DNA from 3 places in the Sodalis sp. RH22 genome. Region 2 is predicted to be linked to each of the others. Evidence: predicted binding sites of a transcription regulator. Region 2 holds the regulator's gene; each other region holds the start of a gene.

Evidence for each region. Region 2 encodes CRP, which controls carbon source genes, mostly activating them, when cyclic AMP is high. Its sites were predicted from a motif close to ATGTGANNNNNNTCACAT; they were not measured.
Region 1: ACL2XN_RS09865 (ABC-F family ATPase) is a predicted target of CRP. The motif match lies at 2,991-3,008, and genes of this name have one in related genera.
Region 3: ACL2XN_RS05175 (arabinose ABC transporter substrate-binding protein) is a predicted target of CRP. The motif match lies at 1,172-1,189, and genes of this name have one in related genera.

Annotation. Positions count from the first base shown of each region.
Region 1 is NZ_CP178731.1:2,174,634-2,184,440, reverse strand. Features, by position in the region: gene ACL2XN_RS09885 (flavin reductase family protein) at 1-46, opposite strand, end outside; gene ACL2XN_RS09880 (DksA/TraR family C4-type zinc finger protein) at 206-472, opposite strand; gene dps (DNA starvation/stationary phase protection protein Dps) at 603-1,109, opposite strand; gene ompX (outer membrane protein OmpX) at 1,795-2,313, shown strand; gene ACL2XN_RS09865 (ABC-F family ATPase) at 3,055-4,626, shown strand; gene moeB (molybdopterin-synthase adenylyltransferase MoeB) at 4,750-5,487, opposite strand; gene moeA (molybdopterin molybdotransferase MoeA) at 5,524-6,759, opposite strand; gene ACL2XN_RS09850 (isoaspartyl peptidase/L-asparaginase family protein) at 7,126-8,079, shown strand; gene ACL2XN_RS09845 (dipeptide ABC transporter ATP-binding protein) at 8,091-9,807, shown strand, end outside.
Region 2 is NZ_CP178731.1:4,435,294-4,445,100, forward strand. Features, by position in the region: gene argD (bifunctional acetylornithine/succinyldiaminopimelate transaminase) at 1-453, shown strand, start outside; gene ACL2XN_RS20005 (YccS/YhfK family putative transporter) at 469-2,541, opposite strand; gene crp (cAMP-activated global transcriptional regulator CRP) at 2,595-3,227, opposite strand; gene ACL2XN_RS20015 (hypothetical protein) at 3,395-3,583, opposite strand; gene ACL2XN_RS20020 (OsmC family protein) at 3,543-3,965, shown strand; gene ACL2XN_RS20025 (phosphoribulokinase) at 4,175-5,044, opposite strand; gene ACL2XN_RS20030 (YheU family protein) at 5,149-5,391, opposite strand; gene ACL2XN_RS20035 (LysE family translocator) at 5,513-6,115, shown strand; gene ACL2XN_RS20040 (ABC transporter ATP-binding protein) at 6,121-8,046, opposite strand; gene kefG (glutathione-regulated potassium-efflux system ancillary protein KefG) at 8,179-8,739, shown strand; gene kefB (glutathione-regulated potassium-efflux system protein KefB) at 8,732-9,807, shown strand, end outside.
Region 3 is NZ_CP178731.1:1,127,627-1,137,433, forward strand. Features, by position in the region: gene ACL2XN_RS05170 (ribulokinase) at 1-1,054, opposite strand, end outside; gene ACL2XN_RS05175 (arabinose ABC transporter substrate-binding protein) at 1,432-2,421, shown strand; gene araG (L-arabinose ABC transporter ATP-binding protein AraG) at 2,578-4,107, shown strand; gene araH (L-arabinose ABC transporter permease AraH) at 4,125-5,108, shown strand; gene araC (arabinose operon transcriptional regulator AraC) at 5,224-6,159, shown strand; gene ACL2XN_RS05195 (oxidoreductase) at 6,255-7,301, shown strand; gene ACL2XN_RS05200 (bile acid:sodium symporter family protein) at 7,368-8,381, shown strand; gene ACL2XN_RS05205 (S8 family serine peptidase) at 9,014-9,807, shown strand, end outside.

The DNA.
Region 1 (9,807 bases), 2.3 Mb from region 2:
CGTGCCCGTGACGCGGTTCATAATAATAACGGGAAGATGAACTCATGGTTTCTCCAACACTATGGACATTTACGCCGGCGACGGGCATCGGCTTCTGTGCCGCCGGTAGCGGGCTTCGCACCGTGGTTAACACGTGGGATCGCGTGGGAAAGGGCGGCAATCCCCGGCGTGGCGAGGTTGCAATAATAGTGTACTCAGGGAGCGCTCAGCGCAACTGGCTGTCTTTACTTCCCCGGCGGTTATAGCCACTGTGGGCCAGCTGTTTTTTATCTTGTTCGGACTGGCAATGCACGCACAGCTGCACACCGGGCAACGCCGCGCGCCGCGCCTGCGGAATAGGTTCGCCGCACTCCTGGCAATGATGGGCGCTTTCTCCTTGCAGCAGAGCGCTGCGCGCCCGCTGCACCGCGTCGTTGATGGTGGAATCGATTTGATCTTGTACCGCGCCTTCCGGCGCCCAGCCGCTTGCCATGGGATCGCTCCTCCCGTTAAGCCGGTGTGAAAAGTCAAAAAAGCCGGCAAGGTCATTACGCTGCCGGCTTTTGCTGCATTCAACTGATTAGCCGGCGCTAGTGCATCGCACCCACCGGCGAAGCAAGGTATTATTCGATATTAGACTCGATAAACCACAAGAATTTATCCAGATCGCGCGAAGCGGCGGTCAAGATATCAGCCGTATCTTCGTCGTCTTCTGCTTCGGAAATCGCCTTGCGGGTGTCGTTCGCCACCACGCCATAACGATCCGCCAGCGCTTTCAGATGATCCTGAACGCTGTGGATATTGGTCGGATAGCTGGTCAGCGGGGTCTTGTCATTGGTGACCTGTACGGTACCCAAGGCGACGCCGCCTAGCTGGACCACGCGTTCGGCGATGGTGTCCTGATGATCCTGGATAACGGTACGGAAACCATCAAGCATTTCGTGTACCGCGATAAAATTCGCGCCGCGCATGTTCCAATGGGCTTGCTTGGTGATCAGCGCCAGGTCGACATACTCGATCACCAGACGGTTTAACAGCGCGATACTGGAGACCTTGACCGACTCTTCCAGATCGTTACGCGTATAAATAAGTTCGGAAGATTTCGTTTTAACCAGTTTAGCGGTACTCATCATTAATCATCCTCTTAATTGATCATTATTAATTTCGTTCAGGCATAAAGTATAACAGCGTTTCGCAATCCTGCATCCTATCACTCATATCGCCGATACCTCTCAGTGTCGCCACCGCTGAACGCATTAAACAGCTTAGCAGGATAAAAGACATCAACCATGAGAGTACTCCCGGCATCACAACCGCGTTTTGTTGTTTCGGGCCGGTAATACAAATGGTTTTCATTTAAAATAATGCCTCTAATAATTATTATAGCAAAAAGTCTCTGGTTCAGCACAGCGTGCCGCAGAAACAGGCGCTGAAAATCAGGCAGAACGGCTTTGAAGGGAGATGCATTTAGTGTTCCAGAATGCCGTAATAACATAATTAAATAGTAGTGGCGGTTTTTATGAGCAGAAAATATGAGGGCGGCGACATGGGTTGTGAAAAAAAATCACGCGCATTGCACGATAGTGGTCTATTTTTTAGTCATTCAGTTCGGATTAATCTGGATATGTTGTAAGGATACGTAAAGTCTGATTTGTGACATATAGCACAAAACATAAGTAAAATGAATGGGATAGAAAGCTTTGAAAACTTATGTTACACGATACGTTTACTTGGACAACATTTATTAAGCAGAGTTTCGTGCTACTTTTTGTTATATTTTCATGGTTAGGACGTAAATTCACATTTGAGGTGGTTATGAACAAAATTGCATGTCTTTCAGCGTTAGCTTGTGTATTGGCAGTAGCGGCGGGTTCGGCGACTGCGGGCGAAAGCACCGTTTCCGCGGGTTATGCCCAAGGTGATATGCAGGGCGTCATCAACAAGGCATCGGGTTTTAACCTGAAGTACCGTTATGAAATGGATGATAGCGCGCCTTGGAGCATGATCAGCTCCTTCACCTACCTGGAAAAGAACCAGGCTGAACAAGGCACCTACGAAAAAGGCACTTACTACGGCATCACCGCCGGTCCGGCTTACCGCATTAACGATTGGGCCAGCGTATACGGCGTAGTCGGCATGGGCGTGGGCCAATTTACCGACAACGCGCAAGACGGCCGCGATTCACACCGCACCAGCGATGTTGGCGTAGCATACGGCGCAGGCTTGCAGTTCAACCCGATGGAAAATGTCGCGTTTGACGTTTCCTACGAACAAAGCCGCATCCGCAGCGTAGACGTTGGCACCTGGATCGCAGGCGTTGGTTACCGCTTCTAATTTCCCTTCTGCGATCGGGCGGCGCCGGTTTTCCGGTTAACGACCCCGGTGTGGACATGATAAGCATGGCTGAGCATTTCAGCCATGCTTTTTTTTTATCCCGGCCGCGCCCTCCCTGCTTGGACGGCGACACTTGTCCCGTATCGCCCATCCACCCTCCGGCCCGTATCAGGGCGCGCATGCTGTTTATCGAGCAGCTGCGTTTTTATATTCTTCCTGCCGCCAGAGCAGTATTTTAAAGAAGGGCAATGGTGAGCCGGGAATAATGGGCTATGGCATGCCACACCGCTATAGTGTCTCTCTTTTATCCTGCCTGACGGGACGCCCTTATTTATCGGTTATGCATTATTAGCGGTCGCCCTGGCGGGATGCTGGCGAAATGACACTGTATTTATCCTGCTCGGCGGGTAAATAAGGTATACCCTTATGATATGACAACCCTGATATTTATTGATGATGTTAATATGACAAAATATTAAATCAAATAATAATGCCTTATATTGGTTAGCGGGCCGAAAGAGGCGCGTAAGTTGCGGCCATCAGGGGCCGTTTTGCCGGCCGCGAACGCGGGCCGCGGTGCGCCAATCGGGCTCGGGGCCGCGTCGGGCACGCCAATTTTAATGCTTATGGCCATGGGTGCACACAGAGAGAGCAATTTTACAGCGGAGTGTGGCATAATGTGGTTAATGTCACGTTTTTAATGAAGAGTACCTCCTTTTGCTAATCTGTAACAACATCACCATGCAATTCGGTAGCAAACCGCTATTCGAAAATATTTCCGTAAAATTTGGCGGCGGCAATCGCTACGGCCTGATTGGCGCCAACGGCTGCGGTAAATCCACCCTGATGAAAATCCTGGGGGACGACCTGGTGCCCAGCGGCGGCCATGTCAGCCTTGACCCGAATGAACGCCTGGGCAAGCTGCGCCAGGATCAGTTTGCCTTTGAACAGTATACCGTGCTTGATACCGTCATCATGGGCCATGCCGAGCTCTGGGCGGTGAAAGAAGAGCGCGACGCCATCTACGCCATGGCCGAGATGAGCGAGCAGCAGGGCTATCGGGTTGCCGATCTCGAAGTTCTGTACGGCGAGATGGATGGTTATACCGCCGAGGCGCGCGCCGGTGAGCTTCTGTTGGGCGTCGGCATTCCTCTTGAGCAGCATTACGGTCCGATGAGCGAAGTGGCGCCTGGCTGGAAACTGCGCGTGCTGCTGGCGCAGGCGCTGTTCGCCAATCCGGATATTCTGCTGCTTGACGAACCTACCAATAACCTGGATATCAATACCATCCGCTGGCTGGAGCAGGTATTGAACGAGCGCAACAGCACCATGGTCATTATTTCCCATGACCGGCACTTCCTGAATATGGTCTGCACCCATATGGCGGATTTGGATTACGGTGAACTGCGCATCTATCCCGGCAATTACGACGATTATATGACCGCGTCCACCCAGGCGCGCGAACAGCTGATGTCCGGCAACGCCAAGAAAAAGGCGCAGATTGCCGAATTGCAGTCCTTTGTCAGCCGCTTTAGCGCCAATGCGTCCAAATCACGCCAGGCAACCTCCCGCGCCCGCCAGATTGAAAAAATCAAGCTGGACGAGGTGAAGGTGTCCAGTCGCCAGAATCCATTTATCCGCTTCGAGCAGGATAAAAAATTGTTCCGCAACGCCCTGGAAGTACAGCAGCTGACCCAGGGTTATGACGGCCAGCCGCCTCTGTTCAGTAAAATAAACCTGATGCTGGAAGTGGGCGAAAAGATGGCGGTGCTCGGTCCCAACGGCATCGGTAAAACCACCCTGCTGAAAAGCCTGGTGGGCGAGCTGCCGCCGGTGGGCGGCACCATCAAGTGGTCCGAGAACGTCAGCATCGGTTATTATGCCCAGGATCATTCCAGCGAGTTCACCGAAAACATTAACGTGTTTGACTGGATGAGCCAATGGAAACAGCCCAGCGACGACGAACAGGCGGTGCGCAGCATCCTTGGCCGGTTGCTGTTCAGCCAGGACGATATCAATAAACCGGTCAGCGTCTTATCCGGCGGCGAAAAGGGCCGCATGATGTTCGGCAAGCTGATGATGGAAAAACCCAATATCCTGCTGATGGACGAACCCACCAACCATTTGGATATGGAATCCATTGAGTCGCTGAACTCGGCGCTGGAACTGTACCAGGGGACGCTGATATTTGTGTCCCATGACCGCGAATTCGTCAGTTCGCTGGCGACGCGCATCCTGGAATTAACGCCGGAAAAAGCGATAGATTTCAGCGGTAACTATGAAGATTACCTGCGCAGCCAGGGTTTAAACTAAGCTGATGACGGTTTAAACGCCGTTTTAAGCGCCGGCCCTGGTTGCGCGGGGCCGTTCCATTTCTCCTATTGCCGCGCAGTGTTCGCCGGAGCAACGCCGCCCGCGCCAAACGCGATTTCCCTCTCAGCCGGGCGACGCCGTCCCACACACGGCGCAATGCGGATCCCGCGGCAGCACCATCTCCCGAAACTGCAGCGTCATGGCGTCATACATGACCAGCCGGCCGGCCGGCGGCTTGCCGAACCCTGTCAGCAGCTTGATAGTCTCCATGGCCTGCAACGAGCCGATAATGCCCACCAACGGCGCCATCACGCCGGATTCCGCGCAGGTGAGGCTGCCTGCGCCGAACAATCGGCTCAGGCAGCGATAGCAGGGTTCGCCGGGCTGGTAGGTAAAGACGCTGATTTGCCCCTCCATACGGATCGCCGCACCGGACACCAGCGGCGTCTGGCGGGTGAAACACAGCCGGTTGAGCTGCTCGCGCGTCGTCACGTTATCGGTGCAATCCACCACGACGTCATGCTGCGCGATAAGCTCGGTCAGCGACTCGTCGTCCAGGGCGGCGTTGCGCGTGGCGATAGTGACATGGGGGTTAACCGACGCCAGGGCAAGGGCGGCGGAATCGACTTTAGCCATGCCGATGCGCCGATCGTCGTGCAGTATCTGGCGTTGCAGATTGGACAGCGCCACAATGTCGAAATCCAGCAGGGTGAGCTGTCCTATGCCCGCGGCAGTGAGATACAGCGCCGCGGCGCAGCCCAGCCCGCCCAGGCCCACCACCAGCGCACCCGCGTTTTTCAGCCGTTCCTGGCCGTCAAAATCAAAGCCGCGCAGCATGATTTGCCGGTTGTAGCGCAGCATTTCCGCATGAGTTAATTCGTCCGCCACGGTCCGGCCCTATGATAACAACAGATGATTAAAGGGTTCGATATCCACCCATTCGCCCACGGCCACGTCATCCTGCTCGGCCGGCAGCACGATAAAACAGTTGGCGGCGCTGAAGGAGCTGAAAACATGGGATCCCTGCGCGCCGGTGCCGGCGACCTCGATATCGCCGCGGGGCGTGGTATGGAACACGCCGCGCTGAAAATCCATCCGGCCGGGCGTTTTTTTAAGCCGCGTCAGCGTTCTGGCGCGCAGCCGGGCGGGTAACCGCCAGTGCGCCCGCCCGGCGAGCCTGGCTATCAGCGGCTGCACCAACTGGTAAAACGTCACCGCCGCCGACACCGGATTGCCCGGCAGACCGCAGAACCAGGCGTGCTCCAGACGGCCGAAGGCAAAGGGTTTGCCGGGTTTCATCGCCAGTTTCCAGAAGCTGATTTCACCCAGTTCTTCAAGGATAGTTTTGGTATAGTCCGCTTCACCCACCGACACGCCGCCGCTGGTAATCACCAGGTCGGCCCGGCTGTCCGCCTGGCGGAATGCGGCGCGCAGGGCCTGGGCGTCATCGGCGATAATGCCCAGATCGATAACCTCGCAGCCCAGCTGGCGCAGCATCAGGCGTACGGCGAACCTATTGGTGTCGTGGATTTGCCCGGCGGCCAGGGGCGCCCCTATGGGCTGTAATTCGTCGCCGGTGGAAAACAGCGCCACCCGTGGCCGTCGCACCACGTTGATGTCCGCTATGCCCAGCGACGCCAGCAGCGGCAGCTCGCTCACCCCCAATGCGCGACCGGCGGACAGGACCTGGTCACCCAGGCGGATATCGTCGCCGATACGGCGAATATTCTGTCCCGGTTTTACCGGGGCGGTAAAACACACCCCATCGCCGGATAATTCGGCCTGCTCTTGCATTATTACCGCCTCCGTCCCGGGGGGAACGGGCGCGCCGGTCATGATGCGCACCACGCTCCCCGGCGGCCAATCGGCCGCGAAGGGCTTGCCGGCAAACGCTTTACCGGCTACCGGCAGCGGCGCGCCGGCGGCGATATCGGCCAGGCGCACCGCATACCCGTCCATGGCGGAATTATCAAACGGGGGAACGTTTACCGGGGAAATTACCGCGGCGGCGGTGATGCGCCCGGCGGCGTCGGTCAGCGCCAGCGTTTCGCGTTCGGCGAGCGGCCCGACCCGGGAAAGCATTTTTTCCAGCGCCTGTTCAAGCGTAAGCAGGGACGAATTCAAGGATGCCATATCAACTCCTGTAGCGTCGGCCGTTAATCCAGCGGCCGGAAGGGCAAGTATGCCGTGGCTTATTATGCCAGAAAACCTATGCCAAAAAATAAGGCGGGGAAGTAAATGCGCAAGGGATTGGCTTTGCCGCTTTTTAGCTAAGCTTAAGCGGCGATTTTACCTAACGAAAGGCCATTATTGTTGATGCCGTCAATAGTGACATTTCCGCTTTACACTGGCGGGCTGGGTTAATATAGTCAAAAATAATAACTAAATAGTTCTATGTCACATTTATTTAATTAACAACTAAAGATTGTCCGGGGCCTTCGCTGCTTCGCCAGCCGGACGCCCCGTCCCTTGACCACCGATTGCAGGGTACGTTATTTGATGAGCAAAGCAGTCATAGTTATCCATGGCGGCGCCGGCGCCATTGCGCGCCAGGCCATGAGCACCGAGAAAGAACAGCACTATCGCCAGGCGCTGGCCGGTATCGTCGAGCGCGGACAGGCTATCCTGGCGGCGGGCGGCGCCGCCCTCGACGCGGTGACCGAGGCTGTGCGCCTGCTTGAGGAGTGCCCTTTGTTCAACGCCGGCAAGGGCGCGGTGTTTACCCACCAGGGCGGTCATGAGCTCGATGCCAGCATTATGGACGGCCACACGCTTGCCGCCGGCGCCGTATGCGGCGTGACCCATATTCGTAATCCCATCCTCGCCGCCCGCGCGGTGATGGAGCACAGTGCGCATGTGATGTTTACCGGCGATGGCGCGGAAGCCTTTGCGTTTGCCCGCGGCCTGGAGCGGGTGGAACCGGAATTTTATTATACCGCCGAACGCTACGCCCAACTGCAGCGCGCCCTGGCCGATGACGCCGGCGCCATTCTCGATCATGATGCCCCGTCAGGCGGCGATCCCCTGGATCCGGACCGAAAATTCGGCACCGTGGGCGCGGTGGCCTGCGATAGTTTCGGCCATCTGGCGGCGGCCACCTCCACCGGCGGCATGACCAACAAACAGACCGGCCGGGTGGGAGACTCGCCGATTATCGGCGCCGGATGCTATGCCGATAACGCCACCGCCGCCATCTCCTGTACCGGCAGCGGTGAAGTGTTTATGCGCGGCGTGGCCGCTTATGACGTGAGTGCGCGCATGGCGTACGGCGGACTGTCGCTCCAGGAAGCCGCCGGGCAGGTGATTTTCGATAAGATCCTGGCTCTTGGCGGCTCCGGCGGGCTGATTGCGGTGGATGCTGCGGGCAACGTGGCGCTGCCGTTCAATAGCGAAGGTATGTACCGCGGCGTCGGTTATGTCGGCGCTACGCCCGATATCGGCATCTACCGCTGATGGTCGATCCTATGGCAACAGGACGCCATCCGGTTCCGTCACCGGCGGCAGCGCCCGGTTTACCGGAGGAACAGGTATTGTCGGTGCGTGACCTGAGCGTGCATTTTTCCCATGAAGGCCAGCGCATCGAGGCGGTGCGGCGTATTTCATTTACCATCAACCGCGGCGAGACCCTGGCGATTGTCGGCGAGTCCGGCTCCGGAAAGTCGGTCACCGCCTTATCGATTATGCGGCTGGTGGAGCTGGGCGGCGGCCGGGTGGACAGCGGCGTCATGCTGTTTCGTCGCCGTGGCGGCGAGGTGCTTGATCTGGCCCGGGCCGGACAATCCACGTTGCGGGGCCTGCGCGGCGCCGATATGGCGATGATTTTCCAGGAGCCGATGACGTCGCTGAATCCGGTGTTTCCGGTGGGCGAGCAGATAGCCGAATCCATCCGCCTGCATCAGGGCAAAGACCATCGCAGCGCCCGGCAGGAGGCGCTGCACATGCTGGATCTGGTGCGCATTCCCAACGCCGCAAGCATGCTCGATCGCTATCCCCATCAACTCTCCGGCGGCATGCGCCAGCGGGTGATGATTGCCATGGCGCTGTCGTGCAAGCCGGCGCTGCTGATTGCCGATGAGCCCACCACCGCCCTGGATGTGACTATCCAGGCGCAAATCCTGCAGTTGATCCGCACCCTGCAGCGTGAAATGCAAATGGGGGTGATGTTTATCACCCATGATATGGGCGTGGTGGCCGAAATGGCCGACCGGGTGCTGGTGATGTATCAGGGCAATGATGTGGAGTCGGCCCCGGTCGACACGCTGTTCGCCCACCCCCGTCACCGCTATACCCAGGCTTTGCTGGCGGCGGTGCCGAAGCTGGGTTCGATGGCCGACAGCGATTTCCCGGCGAAATTTCCGCTGCTCAACCCACAGGACGCCGCGCCTGCGGATATCGAGGCCGCGGCCAGGGCGCCGGATTCTCCCGCGCTAAGCGCGGCCAAGGGGCAAGATACCGTGCCGCCGCGCGCCGCGCCGATTTTGCAGGTCAAGGATTTGGTCACCGGTTTTGATATCCGCGGCGGTATTTTCAACCGTGTCCGGCGCCGGGTGCACGCGGTGGAAAAAGTCAGTTTCTCCTTGTATCCCGGCGAAACCCTGGCGCTGGTGGGCGAATCCGGCTGCGGAAAATCCACGACAGGCCGCTCGCTGCTGCGCCTGGTGGAGAGCCAGAGCGGCGATATTATTTTCAACGGCCGGTCGATTACCGCGCTCACGGGACATGAATTGCAGCATCTGCGCCGCGATATCCAGTTTATTTTCCAGGATCCGTACGCCTCGCTCGATCCCAGGCTCACCGTCGGTTATTCGATTATGGAACCGCTGCTGGTGCACGGCGTAGCGCAGGGCCAGGAAGCGCAACGGCGGGTGGAAACGTTACTGACGCGGGTAGGGCTGCTGCCCGAACATGCCCAGCGTTATCCCCACGAGTTTTCCGGCGGCCAGCGCCAGCGTATCTGTATCGCCAGGGCGCTGGCGCTTAATCCTAAGGTGGTGGTGGCCGATGAATCGGTCTCGGCGCTGGATGTCTCGATACAGGCGCAGATCATTAACCTGATGCTCGATTTGCAACGTGAATTCGGCATTGCCTTTTTGTTTATTTCCCACGATATGGCCGTGGTGGAGCGGGTCAGCCATCGGGTGGCGGTCATGTATCTGGGGCAAATCGTCGAGATCGGACCCC
Region 2 (9,807 bases):
GGCGGTTTCCCCATCAGCGCCATGCTGACTACGGAAGAGATCGCCTCGGTGATGAAAGTGGGCACCCACGGCACCACCTATGGCGGCAATCCCCTGGCCTGCGCGGTATCCGAGGCGGCGCTGGATGTGATTAACCAGCCGGAAGTCCTGGCGGGCATTAACGAAAGGCACGATCGTTTTGTCAGCGCGCTCCGGGCAATTGACGACAAATATCAGGTATTTTCGGATGTGCGCGGCATGGGCCTGCTGCTGGGCGCCGAACTGCGGCCGCAGTTCCATGGCCGGGCGCGCGAGTTCCTGCACGCCAGCGCCGCGCAGGGCCTGATGATCCTCAACGCCGGTCCGGACGTCATCCGTTTCGCGCCGTCGCTGGTGGTGGAGTTCGCCGATATCGAACAGGGCATGGCCCGGTTTGAACAGGCGGTGGCGCAGGTTATCGCCGCCAAACCCTAGGCGCGCGGCGGGAGACTAATGGCTTAACCGGCGCGCCAGCCAGTTGCCGTGCTGCGGCCGCTGGCGCCAGGCTACCGAAGAAATCGTATGCATCACGCCCAGATGGAACAGAATACGCCGCAGATGGCGTTCCATCAGGGTGCCGGGCAGCTCCGGCGTTTCGCCGGCGGCGTCCATCACCGGGCTGTCTGAGCTTGGGCCGTCATATTCCAGCCGTTGCTGGCAGCGCTGCAGCGCCACCTCGCAAGAGGCCAGGTACTTTTGCGCCAGCGTCGGCGTCAGCATGTAGTGATCCCGCGCCAGGATGGTCATGGCATTGATGTGCTCGACGATGAACTGGCTATGGGTCACCCATAAACGCATATCGGTCAGATAGCGCGAATTAAACGCCGGCTCCCGCATCGCCTGGCTAAGCGACGTAAACAGCGCGTTGTGCGCCTGGTTGACCTTCATGCGCGCGTAGGCCAGCGCCGCCGGCTCGGGGGCGGGTTGCAGCAGCAGCCGCAGCGCGTCCTGGCCCCGCTCCAGCGCCAGATGGGCGTTTTTGCGCAGCATACCGCTTTGCCACTGCGGCCATAACCACAGCATGCCGCCGAACGCCAGCATACAGCCGATCAGCGTATCCACCAGCCTGGGCACCAGGAAATGCGCGCCGTTCAGCGACAGTAGCTGCAACGTATACACCGCGGTCACCGTCATGCCGATCATCGCCAGGCCGTAATTTTTGCGCAACACCAGGTAAGACGCCAGCGTCAGGAACAACATGCACAGCAATACCGTGCCGTCGCTCAGCCTGAATTGCAGCGTGCCGGCGGCAATCACCAACCCCGCCAACGTGCCCAGGGCCCGATGCTGGATCCGCACCCGGGTGGCGTTATAGCCGTTCTGGCTGACAAACATCACCGTCATTAAAATCCAGTAGGGTTTGGGGAGATCCAATACCAGCCCCAGGCTGCTGCCGATGGCCAGCATAATCCCAAGCCTTGCCGCGCTGCGCAGCGCCATGGATTTAAAGGAACAGTAGCTGACCAGCGCATGCCAAAACGACAGCCGCTGCTGGTTGTCGGCCATCAGGTCGCGGCGGTAAAGCGGGCGCTGGGTACGCAGCAGCCGGGCGATACGGCTGAAATGGTAATAACAAAACTGTCCGACCGGATTATCCGGATGCCGGTCGGCAATTTTTTCCAGGGCCGACAGCGCGGTGGCCATGTTAAAACGCCCCGGCTGCCGGTGATAGAGAATATCATCCGCCAGTACCCGCAACCGCGCGGCAATCAGCCGGGCGTTATAGCGGATAACCGCCTCGGCGTGGCTTTGCGCCACCAGTTTTTGTACTTCGTCCGGCTGGTGCAGGCTGACGGCGATATGCTCCTGCAAATCCAGCGCCACCTGGAAAGAACGCAGCAGGCGTTTGTACTGCAGCTGATCATTGGCCGACAGCATATAAAGCTGCTGGTATACCTGGGCAATCAGATCAATCACCGCCTGCTGGCGGGCAAACAGCGGCGGCAGGGCGGTTTCCGGATCGGTATGCTGTGTCAGCAGGGTATATTTCGCCTCGATATAATCCGCCAGCTCCCGATACAGCAGGCTAAGAGATTCCCGCATCGGCTGCTCCTTCCACAACCGGAACCACAGGGCGTTGAACAGTCCGTACCAGGCGGTGCCGGCAATATACAGCAGCGGCGGCACGACGGGCGGCACATTGCCGGCCAGGCCCAGGGTAAAGATGGCGGCGATAAGCGCGGCGGGCAATAAACGGCCGTGCAGCGGGCTGATTTCACCGGTAACGCCGAACAGCAGCGCCAGGCCGAGCATCACCAAGGGCAATGGCACCGGCACGGCCAACAGCACCTGGATCAGCACGCTGCTCAGCGCGAACAGCGCACCGCCGACGGCCAGGCGCTTGAAAAACCGTTTATGCAGGGTATCGAGGCCGGCGATATTGCAGCAGGCAGGGACCAACGAAAACAGCAGGCCGTTTTGCAAGCTGCCGAATAACAGGCCGGCGGCCACCGGCAGGCATAGCACGATGGTTTGCCGCAGGGCATAGTTTACTTCAGGGTGGTAGATTAACCGGCGCCACATACTGTCAGCAAAAAAAGCGTGGTACGAAGCACCACGCCTGTATAACGGGGCTATCAGCGCGTGCCGTAAACAACAATGGTTTTACCGTGCGCGGATATAAGATTTTGATCTTCGAGCATTTTAAGAATACGTCCTACCGTCTCGCGGGAACAGCCGACAATCTGGCCGATTTCCTGACGAGTGATTTTTATCTGCATGCCGTCGGGGTGGGTCATGGCGTCGGGTTGTTTCGCCAGGTTCAACAGGGTTTGCGCTATGCGTCCGGTAACGTCCAGGAATGCCAGGTTGCCGACTTTTTCCGACGTTACCTGTAAACGACTGGCCATTTGCGCCGACAGGCGCATCAGGATATCCGGATTCACCTGAATCAGCTGCCGGAATTTTTTATACGAAATCTCGGCGACTTCACAGGCGGTTTTCGCCCGTACCCAGGCACTGCGTTCCTGACCTTCCTCGAATAGGCCGAGCTCACCGATGAAATCTCCCTGGTTAAGATAGGAGAGAATCATCTCTTTGCCTTCTTCATCCTTAATCAGCACCGCCACGGCGCCCTTAACGATGTAGTAAAGCGTTTCAGCCTTTTCACCCTGATGTATAAGTGTACTCTTCGATGGATACTTATGAATATGGCAATGAGACAGGAACCATTCGAGAGTCGGGTCTGTTTGCGGTTTGCCGAGAACCATTCGCTGTTATCCTCTTTTGTCATCGCTATCCCAGGTTCGGGACATCGTATTCCCTGTTACGGCGCTTGTATTATTCACTCTGACTCCGCGTTTAAACGGAGCGACGTAAGGGAACTTATTAGGGTCTGGTAATGTGATGTTCCGATCGATCTCTTGCCCTTTCATTATCATGAGGCCGATCCAGCCTTGTTTTTAGCATAGGTTTGAAGCAGTGTCTTCTGTTGTCTTGCTTCAGCATGAAGTATGTTCAGTAACATTGCCAGTTTTCCAACAAAAATGTAGTCTGCTGGAAAGCTTTTCATCAGGAGTATCATAATGCAGGCACGGGTCAAATGGGTAGAAGGGTTGTCTTTCATGGGCGAATCCGCCTCGGGCCACCAGGTTTTGATGGATGGGAACGCGGGCGAAAAAGCGCCCAGCCCAATGGAAATGGTATTGATGTCGGTCGGCGGCTGCAGCGCCATTGATGTGGTATCGATTTTACACAAAGCGCGGCAGGACGTCCGGGACTGCGAGGTCAAACTCACCTCCGAGCGCCGCGACGAGGCGCCGCGCCTGTTTACCCATATCAACCTGCATTTTATCGTCACCGGCGCCGGGCTGACCGACAAGGCGGTGGAGCGGGCGGTGACGCTATCGGCGGAAAAATACTGCTCGGTCTCACTGATGCTCGGCGCGTCGGTCAATATGACCCACAGCTTTGAAGTGCGCGACGAACGCCACGCCCCCGCCGCCTAACCGGCCCGCCAACACCGCACTCAAACCCGGCGTGTTCAAGGGAGAGCGCGCCAATGGGGTCGAATCGGGCATGGTTTCTCTGCCCGACCGAGCGCCCCATGGCACGGTATGCTAGGCCCGCCAACACCGCAGCGAATCCTGGCGTGTTCAAGGGAAAGCATGCCGATGGGGCCGAATCGGGCGTGGTGTTCCCGCCCGAGGCCTCGAGTTTACTTAATTTCCTTTCCTTCCAGCAACTGCTGTACCAGCGGCCCCATTATCAGCTCCATCGCCAGCCCCATCTTGCCCCCGGGCACCACCAGCGTATTAATATTGGAAATAAAGGAGCCTTGCAGCATCGCCAGCAGGTAAGGCAGGTCGATATGCGCCAGGCTACGGAAATGAATAACGACAAAACTTTCGTCAAGTGAGGGAATCGCCTTGGCGGCGAAAGGGTTCGACGTGTCGACGGTCGGCACCCGCTGGAAATTGATATGGGTGCGGGAAAACTGCGGCGTGATGTAGTTAATATAATCCTCCATCGACCTCACCACCGAATCCATCACCGCCTCGCGCGAATGCCCCCGCTCGCCGGTATCGCGCACCAGTTTCTGGATCCACTCCAGGTTGACGATGGGCACCACGCCCACCAGCAAATCCACGTGCTTCGCCACGTCATGGCTATCGGTTACCACGCCGCCGTGCAGCCCCTCGTAAAATAACACGTCCGTCGGTTCCGGCAACGCCTGCCAGGGCGTAAAGGTACCGGGGATCTGGTTATACGGCACCGCCTCGTCATACGTATGCAGATATTTACGCGACTGACCGCGGCCGGTATCGCCATACTGATGAAACGTATGCTCCAGCAGGCCAAAGTTATTGGCGTCCGGACCAAAGTAGCTGATATGGCGCCCTAAATCCCGCGCCTTGCGGATCGCCATATCCATTTCCGGCCGGGTAAAGTGATGAAAGCTGTCACCCTCCAGTTCGGCGGCGTGGATATTCAACTGCTGGAATATTTTACGAAACGCCAGGCTGGTGGTGGTGGTGCCCGCACCGCTGGAACCGGTAACGGCAATAATGGGGTGTTTTGTCGACATGGTAACCCTACGCTTGGTTGAATTGCGGCGTGAAGAAGTGCGCCCGGCATCAAGGCCCAGAAGTGAGTGTTAGCATATTTAGCGCTTAGGGGCCAGGGGCTTCGCTATTCGCCCGGCGTATTACCGGCCTGGTCATTAAACCGGCCGCGCGGCATGATATTGATATTTTCATGCAGTTCCGACCAGACCACCACCGCCTCGCCGCTTATCAACTGGCGTTTTACATCCTCGACCTTTTGCGCCAGTGATTTCTCCTGCTCGCCATAATCGGTGCCCTCACGCAGTACAAAGGACTCGATCAGGTTATAGAGCGTGTCAGGATCGATTTGTTCCCAGGGAATAATCACGATATTGTGTCCCGATAGTCAATAAATCAAGGTGTTGAGTAAATTTCACCTGTTATGCCTTGTGCATCCCCGTGCGCACTGGTAGCTTCATACGCGTTATTTTACGGGGAGCCGCCAAAACGTGGAACTGAGTCTTTTTCTGTCAATGCTGGGGTTTCTCTGGGTGGCCGCCATTACCCCTGGTCCTAATAATATGCTGCTTACCGCCTCGGGCGCCAATTTTGGCTTCTGGCGCTCAATGCCGCTGATGATCGGCATCATGCTCGGCATGCAATGTATCCTGCTGCTGGTGGCCTTCGGCATCGGCGGCCTGATCACGCTTTATCCGTCCCTGCATTTTATGCTGAAGGTGGCGGGCAGCCTTTACCTGCTGTGGCTGGCCTGGAAAATAGCCACCGCCGCCTATGAAAAACTGGAAACCGACGCGCCGCCCCCCCGGCCCATTCCCTTCTACCAGGGCGGCCTGCTGCAGTTTCTTAATCCCAAGGCCTGGCTGATGGCGCTGGGCGCGGTAGCCAGCTTCAGCCTGAGCGGCAGCGCCTATATCACCTCCGTCGGCGCCATCAGCGTCGGCATCGTCAGCGTCAATATCGTCTCCGGCGTTATCTGGCTCGGCTTCGGCACCCTGATCGGCCGGCTGCTGCGCAGCAAACGCGCCTGGATCGCTTTTAACGTCGCCATGGGCCTGCTGACGGCGGCCTGCGTATTGCTGATCTGGCGCTGACGCGCTTATTGCGACTCGAACTCCCGGGTCAGGGTCTCCAACTGTTCCTGGGCGTCCAGCCACGCCATTTCCGCCTCTTCCAGCTGCGATTTAACCTTGGCCTGCTGCTGCAGGGCCAGGGCCAGGTCCGCTTTACGGCTGATATCATACAGCGCCGCGTCGGCCAGTCCGGCCTCGATGGCCGCCAGCTCCGCGCCACGTTTTTCCATTTGCTGTTCATAGCGGGTAATGGCCTTGCGCAACGGCTGGGTCTGATTACGGAAATCCGCCTCGCGCCGCTTCTGGTCTTTCCTGGCCTGGGCATTATTGACCTGCGGCGCCGGGGTCTCGGTATCATTGCCGTCCTGCGCCGCCGCCTGGCGTTGCTGATCCACCAGCCACTGCTGGTAATCCTCCACATCGCCGTCAAACGACGCGACGCGACCGTCATGCACCAGATAAAATTCATCGGTGGTGGAACGCAGTAAATGCCGGTCATGGGACACCACCACCAGCGCGCCGTCGAAATCTATCAGCGCTTCGGTCAGCGCCTGGCGCATATCCAGATCCAGATGGTTGGTCGGCTCATCGAGCAGCAGCAGGTTGGGACGCTGCCAGACAATCAGCGCCAGCACCAGCCGGGCCTTTTCGCCGCCGGAAAAACGCGCGGTCGGTTCGGTCACCTTATCGCCACGGAAACCAAACCCGCCCAGATAGTCGCGCAGCGCCTGCTCATACTCCTGCGGCGCCAGCCGGATCATATGCGCCAGCGGCGATTCGTCGGCGCGCAGGAACTCCAGCTGATGCTGGGCGAAATAACCCAGCTTGATGCCTTTCGCCAGGCCGATGGTGCCGGACTGCGGCTCAAGGGTGCCGGCCAGCAGCTTGATAAGCGTCGACTTGCCGGCGCCGTTGCGTCCGAGCAGGCCGATGCGCGAACCGGGCACCAGGTTAAGCTTGATGGAATTAAGGATGGTGCGCTCGCCATAACCGGCGCTGACTTTCTCCATGCTCAGCAGGGGGCTCGGCAGGCTTTCCGGAGTACGGAACTTGAACTGGAAGGGATTATCCACATGGGCCGGGGCGATCAGCTCCATCCGCTCAAGCATCTTGATCCGGCTTTGCGCCTGCTTGGCCTTGGTGGCCTGGGCACGGAAACGGTCGATATAATGCTGCAAATGGGCCACTTTTTCCTGCTGGTGCTGGAACAGCGACTGCTGTTGCGCCAGCTTGGTCACCCGCTGCTGCTCAAACGACGAGTAGTTGCCGGTATATTCGTTCAGCGTCTGCTGTTCAATATGCAGGATTTTATTTACGATAGGATCGAGAAAATCCCGGTCATGGGAAATCAGAATCAGCGTACCGTCATAATTTTTCAGCCATTTCTCCAGCCAGATGACCGCGTCCAGATCCAGGTGGTTGGTCGGTTCATCAAGCAACAGCAAATCGGAGCGGCAAATCAGCGCCTGCGCCAGGTTAAGGCGCATGCGCCAGCCGCCGGAAAAATCCCGCACCGGCTGTTGCAATTGATCCTGGCTGAACCCCAGCCCGTGCAGCAGGCTCGAGGCGCGCGGCCGAATGGTCCATGCCTCGATAACGTCCAGCTTGCCGTGCACGGTGGCGATGGCGTGGCCGTCGTTTTTCTCGTTGGCGAGCTGGAGGTCGGCTTCCAGCTGGCGATACTCGCGATCGCCGTCGATAACATACTCCAGCGCCGGCACGTCAAGGGCCGGCGTCTCCTGGTTAACCCAGGCCATCGACCAGTTGGCGGGGAAGGTCACGCTGCCGGCGTCGCAGCCGAGTTCATGCTTCAGCAATGCCAATAATGTTGATTTGCCGCAGCCGTTCTTGCCGACGAGTCCGACCTTTTGCCCGGGATTCACCGTGGCGGTGGCGTTATCCAGCAGTACGTTGGTACCGCGGCGAATTTGCAGTGAGGAGAAGACAATCATAAAGCGCCATAGTTTGAGAGTATGTTAAATTAACATTATTGAATGCTATCCAGGATAACGTGTCCTGGTTTCAACTTTGCGAAGCATGGTAGCGGAAAAGCCGCGCCCTGACGACGCTTTGGAGGGGAATTGATCGCGCAGCCACCCAAAGTTTTGTTGTTGTATGCCCATCCGGAATCACAGGATTCGGTTGCCAACCGGATTTTGCTGCAGGCGGCATCGTCGCTCGAGCATGTCACCGTACATGATCTTTACGCCTTTTATCCGGATTTTTTTATTGATATTCACCACGAACAGCAATTATTGCGTGAACATCAGGTCATTGTGTTCCAGCACCCGCTTTATACTTACAGTTGCCCGGCATTATTGAAAGAGTGGCTCGACCGGGTGCTGGCGCGCGGATTTGCCAGCGGCATCGGCGGCGACGCCCTGGCCGGGAAATACTGGCGAACGGTTATCACCACCGGCGAACCGGAGGGCGCTTATCTTAACCGCGGCTACAGTCGCTACGGCATGGAGGATATTCTACGTCCGTTCGAATTGACCGCCACCATGTGTCGCATGCATTGGGTGCGCCCGCAGGTGATCTATTGGGCCAGAAGGCTGGATCCCGTCGTATTGGCGCGCCATGCCGGCGAATACGCCCAATGGCTGAAAGAGCCGCTTAACGAAAGGGGACAACGCATTGGATAGCAGTCCGTCGTTTTTGACCGCCGTGGTGCTGTTTTTATTCGCCGCCGTCGTTGCGGTGCCCATTGCCCAGCGCTTGGGCATCGGCGCGGTGATCGGCTACCTTGCGGCGGGTATCGCCATCGGCCCCTGGGGGCTGGGTTTTATCCGCGATGTGGACGAAATCCTGCACTTCTCCGAACTTGGGGTGGTGTTCCTGATGTTTATCATCGGCCTGGAGCTGAATCCGTCGAAGCTATGGGAACTGAGGCGATCGATCTTCGGCGTCGGCGCCGCGCAGCTTTTCTTTACCGCGTTGCTGCTGGGCGGGGCTCTTTACCTGACCCATGCCACCTGGCAATCGGCGCTGATTGGCGGCATCGGCCTGGCCATGTCGTCCACCGCCATCGCGCTGCAACTGATGCGCGACAAAGGCATGAACCGCAATGAAGGCGGCCAGCTCGGCTTTTCCGTCTTGCTATTTCAGGATATGGCGGTAATCCCCACGTTATCCCTCATCCCCATCCTGGCCGGCGGCGGCAGCGAACCGAGCGATTGGATGAAAATCGGCATGAAGGTGGCGGCGTTTTTTATCATGCTGGTGGGCGGGCGCTACCTGCTGCGGCCGCTGTTCCGTTATGTCGCCATGGCTAATGTGCGCGAGGTATTTACCGCCGCCTCGCTCATGGTGGTGCTGGGCGCGGCGCTGTTTATGGATATGCTCGGATTATCCATGGCGCTGGGCACCTTTATCGCCGGCGTGCTGCTGGCGGAGAGTGAATACCGCCATGAGCTGGAGATCGCCATCGAGCCGTTCAAGGGATTACTGCTCGGCCTGTTTTTCATCTCGGTGGGCATGGCGCTCAACCTGGGCATTTTATATGTCCACTTGCTGACCGTGGTGGCCGGCCTGGCGGTCCTGGTGCTGGTCAAAGGGACGGTATTGTATATCCTGGCGCGGATATCCGGTCTGCGCAGCTCGGTGCGGCTACAGTTCGCCGGCGTGCTAAGCCAGGGCGGGGAATTCGCCTTTGTCCTGTTTTCCGCCGCCGGCGCGCAAAAAATCCTCTCGCCCGATCAACTGGCCCTGCT
Region 3 (9,807 bases), 2.5 Mb from region 2:
GCAAACGTCCGAACCAGGCATAAATGTCGCCAAAGGCCGACTGACCGGCTTCGAGACCGATAAATCCCGGTACCACGCTGCCGTCGACCTGGCCGCAGATGCCGGCGATAGTGCGATCGCCCACACGCTGTTCGTCGGCGATAAGGATATCGCAGGTCGATGTGCCGATGACTTTAACCAGGGTATAGGGCTGCGCGCCGGCGCCCACCGCGCCGATATGGCAGTCGAAGGCGCCGCCGGCAATGGTAACGGTCTCCGGCAAGCCAAGCTTCTGCGCCCATGCGGCGGTGATGCGCCCGACCGGCGCTTCCGCGGTATAGGTATCGGTGAAGAGCGGATATTGCAGCCGTTCGGTCAGAACCGGATCGAGCGCCTCAAGGAAGTCTCGCGGCGGCACGCCGCCCCAGTCGGGATGCCAAAGGGATTTATGTCCGGCGGCGCAGCGGCCGCGCTTGATGTCCTGCGGCCGCGTGGTCCCGGACAGCACGGCCGGTATCCAGTCGCAAAGCTCAATCCAAGATACCGCCTGCCGGCGTACCTGGGCGTCCTGGCGGGTAATATGCAGGATTTTGGCCCAGAACCATTCAGAGGAGTACACGCCGCCGATGTAGCGCGTGTAATCAGGATGCGCGCCGTCGTGGCACAGCCGGTTTATCGCCTCGGCTTCTTCTATGGCGGTATGATCCTTCCACAGGATAAACATGGCGTTCGGGTTGTCGGCGAATTCCGGGCGCAACGCCAGTATCCGGCCCTCATCATCAATAGGGGCGGGGGTACTGCCGGTGGTATCGACGCCGATGCCGGCGACGCGCAGGCGCTGGGCCGGGGTGAGGGCGTTTACCACAGCGCGGATCGCCTGTTCCATGGATTCAAGATAATCATTGGGATGATGGCGGAATTGATTGTGCGCGGGTTTGCAATACTGGCCCTCGCGCCATCGCGGGTACCAGACCACTTCGGTCGCCAGCTCTTTACCGCTTTGGCATCCTACCGCCAGGGCGCGTACCGAGTCGCTGCCGAAATCAAGCCCGAGGCTGATGGCCTCTTCATTCATGCTGTTCTCTCCTGTTTACCCGAAAACGGATGATGTGCACAACCATAAGGGGGTTTTGGGCCGGCCGTGAGGAGCGGTTGGCTGGAAGTATGCACATTCCTGTCGCTGATGGCTGAAATGTGATGGTGTTCAAAAACGCGCGGGGAGGTGGAATTTGCTGTATCTATGCACAAATCAGCTGTTATTGAGAACTGTGATAACGCTCTACATTTTAGTAACACATTAAGGCTAAAACTACTCCCGTCTAAAGGGCCTGGTCGGACTAACGGCGATAAATCCGCCGCTTAGACGTTCCAAGCGGATTCATCTTCCCGACTGATAACGCTTACACGCTTCAGCATTTTGAAGCGAGGCGATAAAAAATACCGGAGAGTTACATGCATAAATTCACTAAGGCACTGGCGGCAATCGGATTGGCTGCCGTTATGTCTCAATCGGCTATGGCGGAAAATCTGAAACTGGGTTTTCTGGTTAAACAGCCGGAAGAACCCTGGTTCCAGACCGAATGGCGTTTTGCCGATAAAGCCGGCAAGGACCTGGGATTTGATGTGATTAAAATCGCCGTGCCCGATGGCGAGAAAACCCTTAACGCTATCGACAGCCTGGCGGCAAGCGGCGCCAAGGGTTTTGTTATCTGTACCCCGGATCCAAAACTGGGCTCGGCCATTGTCGCCAAGGCCCGCAGCTATGATATGAAGGTCATTGCCGTTGACGATCAGTTCGTCACCGCCAAAGGCAAACCGATGGACACCGTTCCCCTGGTCATGATGGCGGCCACCAAGATTGGCGAACGCCAGGGCCAGGAACTGTGGAAAGAAATGAACAAGCGCGGCTGGAACGTGGCTGACACCGGCGTCATGGCTATTACCGCCGATGAGCTCGATACCGCCCGCCGCCGCACTACCGGTTCGATGGACGCATTAAAAGCCGCCGGTTTCCCGGCAAAACAAATCTATACCGTCCCGACGAAATCCAACGATATCCCTGGCGCCTTTGACGCAGCCAACTCACTGCTGGTACAGCATTCCGGCGTGAAAAACTGGCTGATCATCGGCATGAACGACAATACCGTGCTCGGCGGCGTGCGCGCCACCGAAGGCCAGGGCTTCAAGGCGCCCAACGTTATCGGCATCGGCATCAACGGCGTGGATGCGGTAAGCGAACTCTCCAAAGCCAATGCGACCGGCTTCTACGGGTCTCTGCTGCCAAGTCCGGACGTTCACGGCTACAAGAGCATCCAGATGCTTAACGATTGGGTAACCAAAGGCGTTGAACCGCCCAAATTCACCGAAGTGACCGATGTGGTGGTCATTACCCGCGACAACTTTAAAGAAGAATTGGCGAAGAAAGGGCTGGGCGGTAAATAACCGCGGCGCCTGTTTCCCGGGACGGCTATGCGCCGTCCCTGTCCATGACGATGTCATTCATCAAGAGGATGTGCACGTGTCAGCCAAGACCCCTGATGGTTACAGCCGTGGGATTGCCGGCGCACCGTTCGTATCAGTTAACGCGAGGATGTGTTCATGACAATTCAGACACCCTATCTGTCGTTTCGCGGCATCGGAAAAACGTTTCCCGGCGTAAAGGCGCTGGATGATATCAGTTTTGACTGCTATCCGGGCCAGATCCACGCCCTGATGGGCGAGAACGGCGCCGGCAAATCCACGTTGCTGAAAATTCTCAGCGGCAGCTATACGCCGACCCAGGGTGAAATCCTTATCAAAGGCCAGCCGGTCCATTTTAATTCCACCGCCGATGCGCTGGATGCCGGCGTCGCCATTATCTACCAGGAGTTGCACCTGGTGCCGGAAATGACCGTGGCGGAAAATATCTACCTCGGCCAGTTGCCCAATAAATACGGCATGGTTAACCGCGCCATCCTGCATTATGAAACCAAACTGCAGTTGGAACACCTGGGGCTGGATATCGCGCCGGACACACCGCTCAAATATTTGTCCATCGCCCAGTGGCAGATGGTGGAAATCGCCAAGGCGCTGACCCGCAATGCCAAAATTATTGCCTTTGACGAGCCGACCAGTTCGCTGTCGGCGCGTGAAATCGAACAGCTTTTCCGGGTGATCCGCGAACTGCGGGCCGAGGGCAGGGTAATACTCTACGTGTCGCACCGCATGGAGGAGATTTTTACCCTCGGCGATGCCATCACGGTATTCAAGGACGGCAAGTACGTCCGCACGTTCGACGATATGACCCAGGTCGATCACACCAAGCTGGTGCAGGCCATGGTGGGACGCAATCTCGGTGATATCTACGGTTACCAGCCGCGCGATCATGGCGCGGTACGGCTGCAGCTGGACAGCATCAAGGCCGCTGGCGTGAAAACGCCGATTACGCTGTCGGTGCACGCCGGTGAAATCGTCGGCCTGTTCGGCCTGGTGGGCGCAGGACGCAGCGAACTGATGAAGGGGCTGTTCGGCGGTACGCTGATTACCGGCGGGCAGTTGCTGCTGGACGGCAAGCCGCTTAATATCCGCTCGCCCATCGACGCCATCCGCGAAGGGTTGCTGCTGTGCCCGGAAGATCGCAAAGCCGACGGCCTGATACCGGTGCATTCGGTAAGGGAAAATATCAATATCAGCGCCCGGCGCAAGACCATCAAGGCCGGTTTCCTGATTAACGACCGCTGGGAAAAGGAAAACGCCGAAGAACATATCCGCTCCCTGAATATCAAGACGCCCTCCGCCGAGCAACTGATCATGAACCTGTCCGGCGGCAACCAGCAAAAAGCCATTCTCGGCCGCTGGCTGTCGGAGGATATGAAAGTCATCATGCTCGACGAACCGACGCGCGGAATCGACGTCGGCGCCAAGCACGAAATTTACCACGTGATATATGAGCTGGCCAAACGCGGTATCGCCGTGCTGTTCGCCTCAAGCGATCTGCCTGAAGTGCTGGGGCTGGCCGACAGGATCGTGGTGATGCGCGAAGGCGCCATTTCCGGCGAGCTCACCCACACCGATGCCACTGAACAGAAAGCGTTAAGTCTGGCAATGTTGCACACAACCGATACCAGCCCCGCTGACGCGGTTGCCTGATTGTGAAGGAGTCTAAGATGTCGACTGTTACTACCCCCTCCCCGAAAGCGAAAAAAACGCTGGGCTTTGGCCGCGTCTGGGATAATTTTGGCATGCTGGTGGTGTTCGTGGTGCTGTTTATCGCCTGCTCGTTTTTTGTGCCGAACTTTGCCAGTTTTATCAATATGAAGGGCCTCGGCCTGGCTATTTCCATGTCCGGTATCGTCGCCTGCGGCATGCTGTTTTGCCTGGCTTCCGGCGATTTCGATTTGTCGGTCGCCTCGGTTATCGCCTGTGCCGGCGTCACCACCGCCGTGGTCATCAATTCCACCGAAAGCCTGTGGCTCGGCGTGGCGGCGGGACTGGTGCTTGGCGTACTGTGCGGCCTGGTCAACGGTTTTGTTATCGCCAAGCTGAAAATCAATGCCCTGATAACCACCCTGGCCACCATGCAAATCGTGCGCGGTCTGGCGTATATTATTTCTGATGGTAAAGCGGTGGGCATCGAAGATGAACGCTTTTTCGTGCTGGGCTACGCCAACTGGCTGGGCCTGCCCGCGCCCATCTGGATCATGGCGCTGTGCATGGCCATCTTTGGTTTCCTGCTCAACAGAACCACCTTCGGGCGCAACACGCTGGCCATTGGCGGTAATGAAGAAGCCGCCCGGCTGGCGGGGGTGCCGGTGGTGCGCACCAAGATCATTATTTTTATCCTGTCCGGACTGGTGTCGGCGGTGGCCGGTATTATCCTCGCCTCGCGGATGACCAGCGGCCAGCCCATGACCTCGTTGGGTTATGAACTGATCGTCATCTCCGCCTGCGTGCTGGGCGGGGTATCGATGAAAGGCGGCATTGGCAAGATTTCCTATGTGGTGGCCGGGGTGCTGATCCTCGGCACCGTGGAAAACGCCATGAATCTGCTGAATATTTCGCCGTTCTCGCAATACGTGGTGCGTGGGGTCATCCTGCTGGCGGCGGTGATTTTCGACCGCTACAAACAAAAAGCCAAACGTACGGTATAAACCGACGCGGACCGGTCGCATCGCGGCCGGCCCGCTCACAGTTTTACGACCCTGGCACGCTATTGTCCGCGCTTTAGGATATTCTCAATCAGACGACAACCTGTCCGGAGGTGAGATGTATCATCGAATGACTCACGAGACGCAATCCAATCCCTTATTACCGGGCTATATGTTCAATGCCTATCTGGTTGCCGGCCTGACGCCGATTATAGCGGGCGGGCCGCTGGACTTCTTTATCGACCGGCCCGACGGCATGAAGGGATATATTCTTAATCTGACCATCAAGGGGCAGGGTAAGATTTTTGAAGGCGAGCGTTCCTTCGTCTGTAATCCGGGCGACCTGCTGCTGTTTCCACCCAAATCCGCCCATTATTACGGCCGCTCCCCGGACAGCGACTGCTGGTATCATCGTTGGGTGTATTTTCGCCCGCGTGCGTACTGGGCCGACTGGCTGGAATGGCACAGCAAAATCCATGACGTCGGCCGCCTGCGGCTCGGCAATGATAATCTGTTGACCGAATTCGACCGGTTGCTGGCCAATATCGAGCAAACCCAACGTTCCGGACGCCGTTTCTCGGAAGAACTGGGCATGAATCTGCTGGAGCGCATGCTGCTGCGCGCCATGGAGGAGGACCCGCAAAGCCCAAGCAAAATCATGGATCCGCGTATTATCGAGGCCTGCCAGTTTATCACCGGCAATCTCTCCGGCGAACTGCGCATCGACGAGGTGGCGCGGCATGTCTGTTTATCCCCCTCCAGGCTGGCGCATCTCTTTCGCGAGCAGGTTGGCATCAATATCCTGCGCTGGCGCGAGGACCAGCGGGTAATCCGCGCCAAACTGCTGCTGCAGACCACGCAGGAATCCATCGCCACCATCGGCCGCGTGGTGGGGTATGACGACCAGCTCTATTTTTCGCGGGTATTCCGTAAACGCGTCGGGGTCAGCCCCAGCGACTTCCGCCGCCGCAGCAGCGAGATTAATTATCCCGGCCGCAGTATCCAGGCGTCTCATAATTGGCAGTTGCAAAGCGAAAAGGCTATCGGAGGCTGATAATTTATTGTTAATGTGAGTCCGATAATAATGTCCCCAGCGCTAATATAAGGCAGTGGGGACATTGCTGTGTTAGCCAAAAAAGAGGAACGACAATGGCTGAAAATATCGGTATCGGACTTATTGGTTACGGCTTTGCCGGCAAAACATTGCACGCGCCGTTGGTTAACGCCACGCCTGGACTGACCCTGGCAGCCGTCTCATCGAGCGACGCCGGCAAGGTGCTGGCTGACTTTCCGGGCATGAAGGTCGCCGCCGATCCGGGTGCTGTGATTAACGATCCCGCGGTTGATCTCGTGATTATCCCCACGCCGAACGAAACCCACTTTCCCCTCGCCAAACAGGCGCTTGCGGCCGGCAAGCATGTGGTCGTCGATAAACCCTTTACCGTGACGCTGTCGCAGGCTTATGAGCTTAAACAACTGGCCGAAAACCAGCGGGTGCTGCTGTCGGTGTTCCACAACCGGCGCTGGGACAGCGATTTCCTCACCGTGCGGCAGCTGATTAAAGACGGCGTTCTCGGCGACGTGGTCTATTTGTCCTCGCAGTACGACCGTTTCCGGCCGCAGGTGATGCCGCGCTGGCGTGAACAGCCGGGGGCCGGCAGCGGCATCTGGTATGATTTGGCGCCGCATTTGGTCGATCAGGTCATCCAGCTGTTCGGCATGCCGGTGGCGGTTAACGTCGACCTGGCCCTGTTGCGCCCCGGCGCGCTGACCGATGATTACTTCCATGCCACGCTTATCTACCCGCAGCGGCGCGTGGTGCTGCACGGCGGCATGCTGGCGGCGGCGGCGACACCGCGTTTTACCGTGCACGGCACCAAGGGCAGCTTCGTCAAGTTCGGACTGGACCCCCAGGAAGCGCAACTGAAAGCGGGCGTTTATCCGCCGCAGCCGAAATGGGGCGTCGATGCCCAGGACGGTATGCTGACGCTGGCCGACGGCGATGCGTTGACCGAACATCAGGTGCGCACCCAGCCGGGCAATTATCCCGCGTATTATGCCGGCATTCGCGACGCCATCCTCGGCGTGGGCGAAAACCCGGTTACCGCGGCCTCGGCCATCCAGGTAATGGAGCTGATCGAGCTGGGCGTGCTGTCGTCGGCACAGAAAAAAACATTGGCGGTGAAGAACGGTTAATGCCAAGGTGGATTTTTGCGGGCGCCCGGCGGCGCCTTTGGTTTTTACAGTGGTAAGGGCAGTGACATGGCGTGGTTTCAGCGTTTAAAGATTGATAAGTTTTTGCTGGTTTTAGTCACCGTGGTGATTCTGGCGTCACTCTTTCCGTGCCGGGGTTTGATCAAGGTCTTTTTTGAATATCTCACCACCGCGGCGATTGCGCTGCTGTTTTTTATGCACGGCGCCAAGCTGTCGCGTGAAGCGATCGTAGGCGGTATGAGCCACTGGCGGCTGCATCTGGTGGTGTTCCTCAGTACCTTTGCGTTATTTCCGCTGCTGGGCATCGCCATGAAGGTGTTTGTGCCTTCATTGTTATCCTCGCCGGTGTATATGGGATTTCTGTATCTGTGCGCGCTGCCGGCCACCGTGCAGTCGGCCATCGCGTTTACCTCGGTGGCCGGCGGCAACGTGGCCGCCGCCATCTGCAGCGCGTCGGCCTCCAGCATCCTGGGCGTATTTTTGTCGCCGGTGCTGGTGGGCCTGCTGATGCATACCCAGGAGGGCGGCGCGACCAATACGCTGCATGCCATAGGTTCCATTATCCTGCAACTGATGGTGCCTTTTGTCCTGGGCCATTTGTCGCGGCCGCTGATTGGCAAATGGGTGGCGCGGCATAAAAAGCTGGTGAATATTACAGACCGGTCATCAATATTGCTGGTGGTGTATACCGCCTTCAGCGAGGCGGTAGTGGGGGGGATCTGGCATCAGATCACCGGCTGGTCGCTGGTCTCCATCCTGGTGTTCTCACTGGTGCTGCTGGCCATCGTCCTGGTGGTCAATACCTGGACCGCGCGTTTGCTGGGATTCAACACCGCCGACGAGGTGACCATCGTCTTTTGCGGCTCCAAGAAAAGCCTGGCCAACGGAATCCCTATGGCCAACGTGCTGTTTCCCGCCGCCATGGTGGGCACCATGGTGCTGCCGCTGATGATCTTCCACCAGGTGCAGCTGATGGTGTGCGCGGTGCTGGCGGCGCGATATGCCCGCCGGCAGGCACAGCAGATGAAAAACATTCCTTCCAATCCCGCCGTTAATAAATAACACTAGTAATGAGCATTCATTGGCTTTGACAATACATTGTCCGGGCCGATGATGCCGTCTGGTGGGCATAAGCTGTAACCATACAGAAACAGGCATTTTCAAATTAAATGCCGTTATTTTTCCTAGGTTTATATAATAAGCCCCCGATATAGGTTGGAGGCTGCCTTTACACGGTGGTAAAGATTGCCAATTTTAAGCAAATTAGCGAGGCAAGTATTGTCAAAACTGGATGTCATTCCATTAACTCAATGTATTAATGAGATAAACCGTATATAGGCATAGGGTGAGGTTAATCAGAATAGGCAATTGCCTGTATGGGACATGTTGGCTAGTATAAATTAATCCGCGATGCCTATTACATTTTGTATGTCATTTTAGACAGGTATTTCGCTCTATCGTCTGATTGAATGATTATATGCCATCCTGCGGAGGGTTATATCAAGGGTAACTCACTATTTTGCCATGGGTTTTACCTTGGGCGTCGTGCATGAATTTAGAAATCGATTATTTTAAATAGACTTCGTGTGTCGACCCCATCTCTCTTAATGTATCAGGCATTACCTTAAGCGTCCGCGTGCAAGCGATTTATAGTCGGACCTCTCAATAAAATAGGAATTTTGGAGATATATAATATGAATATTGAGCTTGAATATTATAGAGATTATAAGCCCGACGGGAATTTGTATGCTCGGTGCCTTGGTGGGGAGCAACATTTTTTCATTGAATATAGCCTCTATGACTGTGGCGAACCTGGCAAGCTTGCTGCTGAGCAAAGCGCATGGGGTGATGAGCTGGTAATATTCAAGCTGTGCTCAGGTACGCTTTATCAGCTGCGTGCGTTGGTAAAAGGGGAGGGGCATGGGACTGAAGAATTATTGTCGGATATATTCTCAACCGTTTACACGCCGGAATTTACAAGCCAGCAAAGATGTGGGATAACAAATATAAATAATTTAAAAGGCAGGCTAAACATAACCACAAATGAAAAACAAAATTTTAGAATACAATTCTATCCCTGCGGTTTCGAACAGTTACAGCGCGAGGAAGATAATAATGTTCCTTTCTTTTACGGACTCAGTGAGATTGTTCGTTTTATCCCCTGTTTTGATGAAGAAGATATACGTGCAAAGATAAAAATATTGCCGCAGTTTGAGAAACTGCGTGGACTTTATCGGGTGGAGCAAAACCTCAACAATAATGAATTATTGCTGTTGGCGCAAGAACTTGAGCAACTGGACTATGTGGAATACTGTAGTTTATCTGGCGAGGCGAAGGAAGACGCTTCCTCCTATGATGAGGATAGTTGGCGAGAGGAAATTGAGCCGGCCAACGTGACGCCAAATTTAACCCAACACCAGGGTTATTTGGATAACTCGCCCTGGGGCATGAGCGTCAGGGCGGTTTGGGCAAGAAATATCACCGGCAG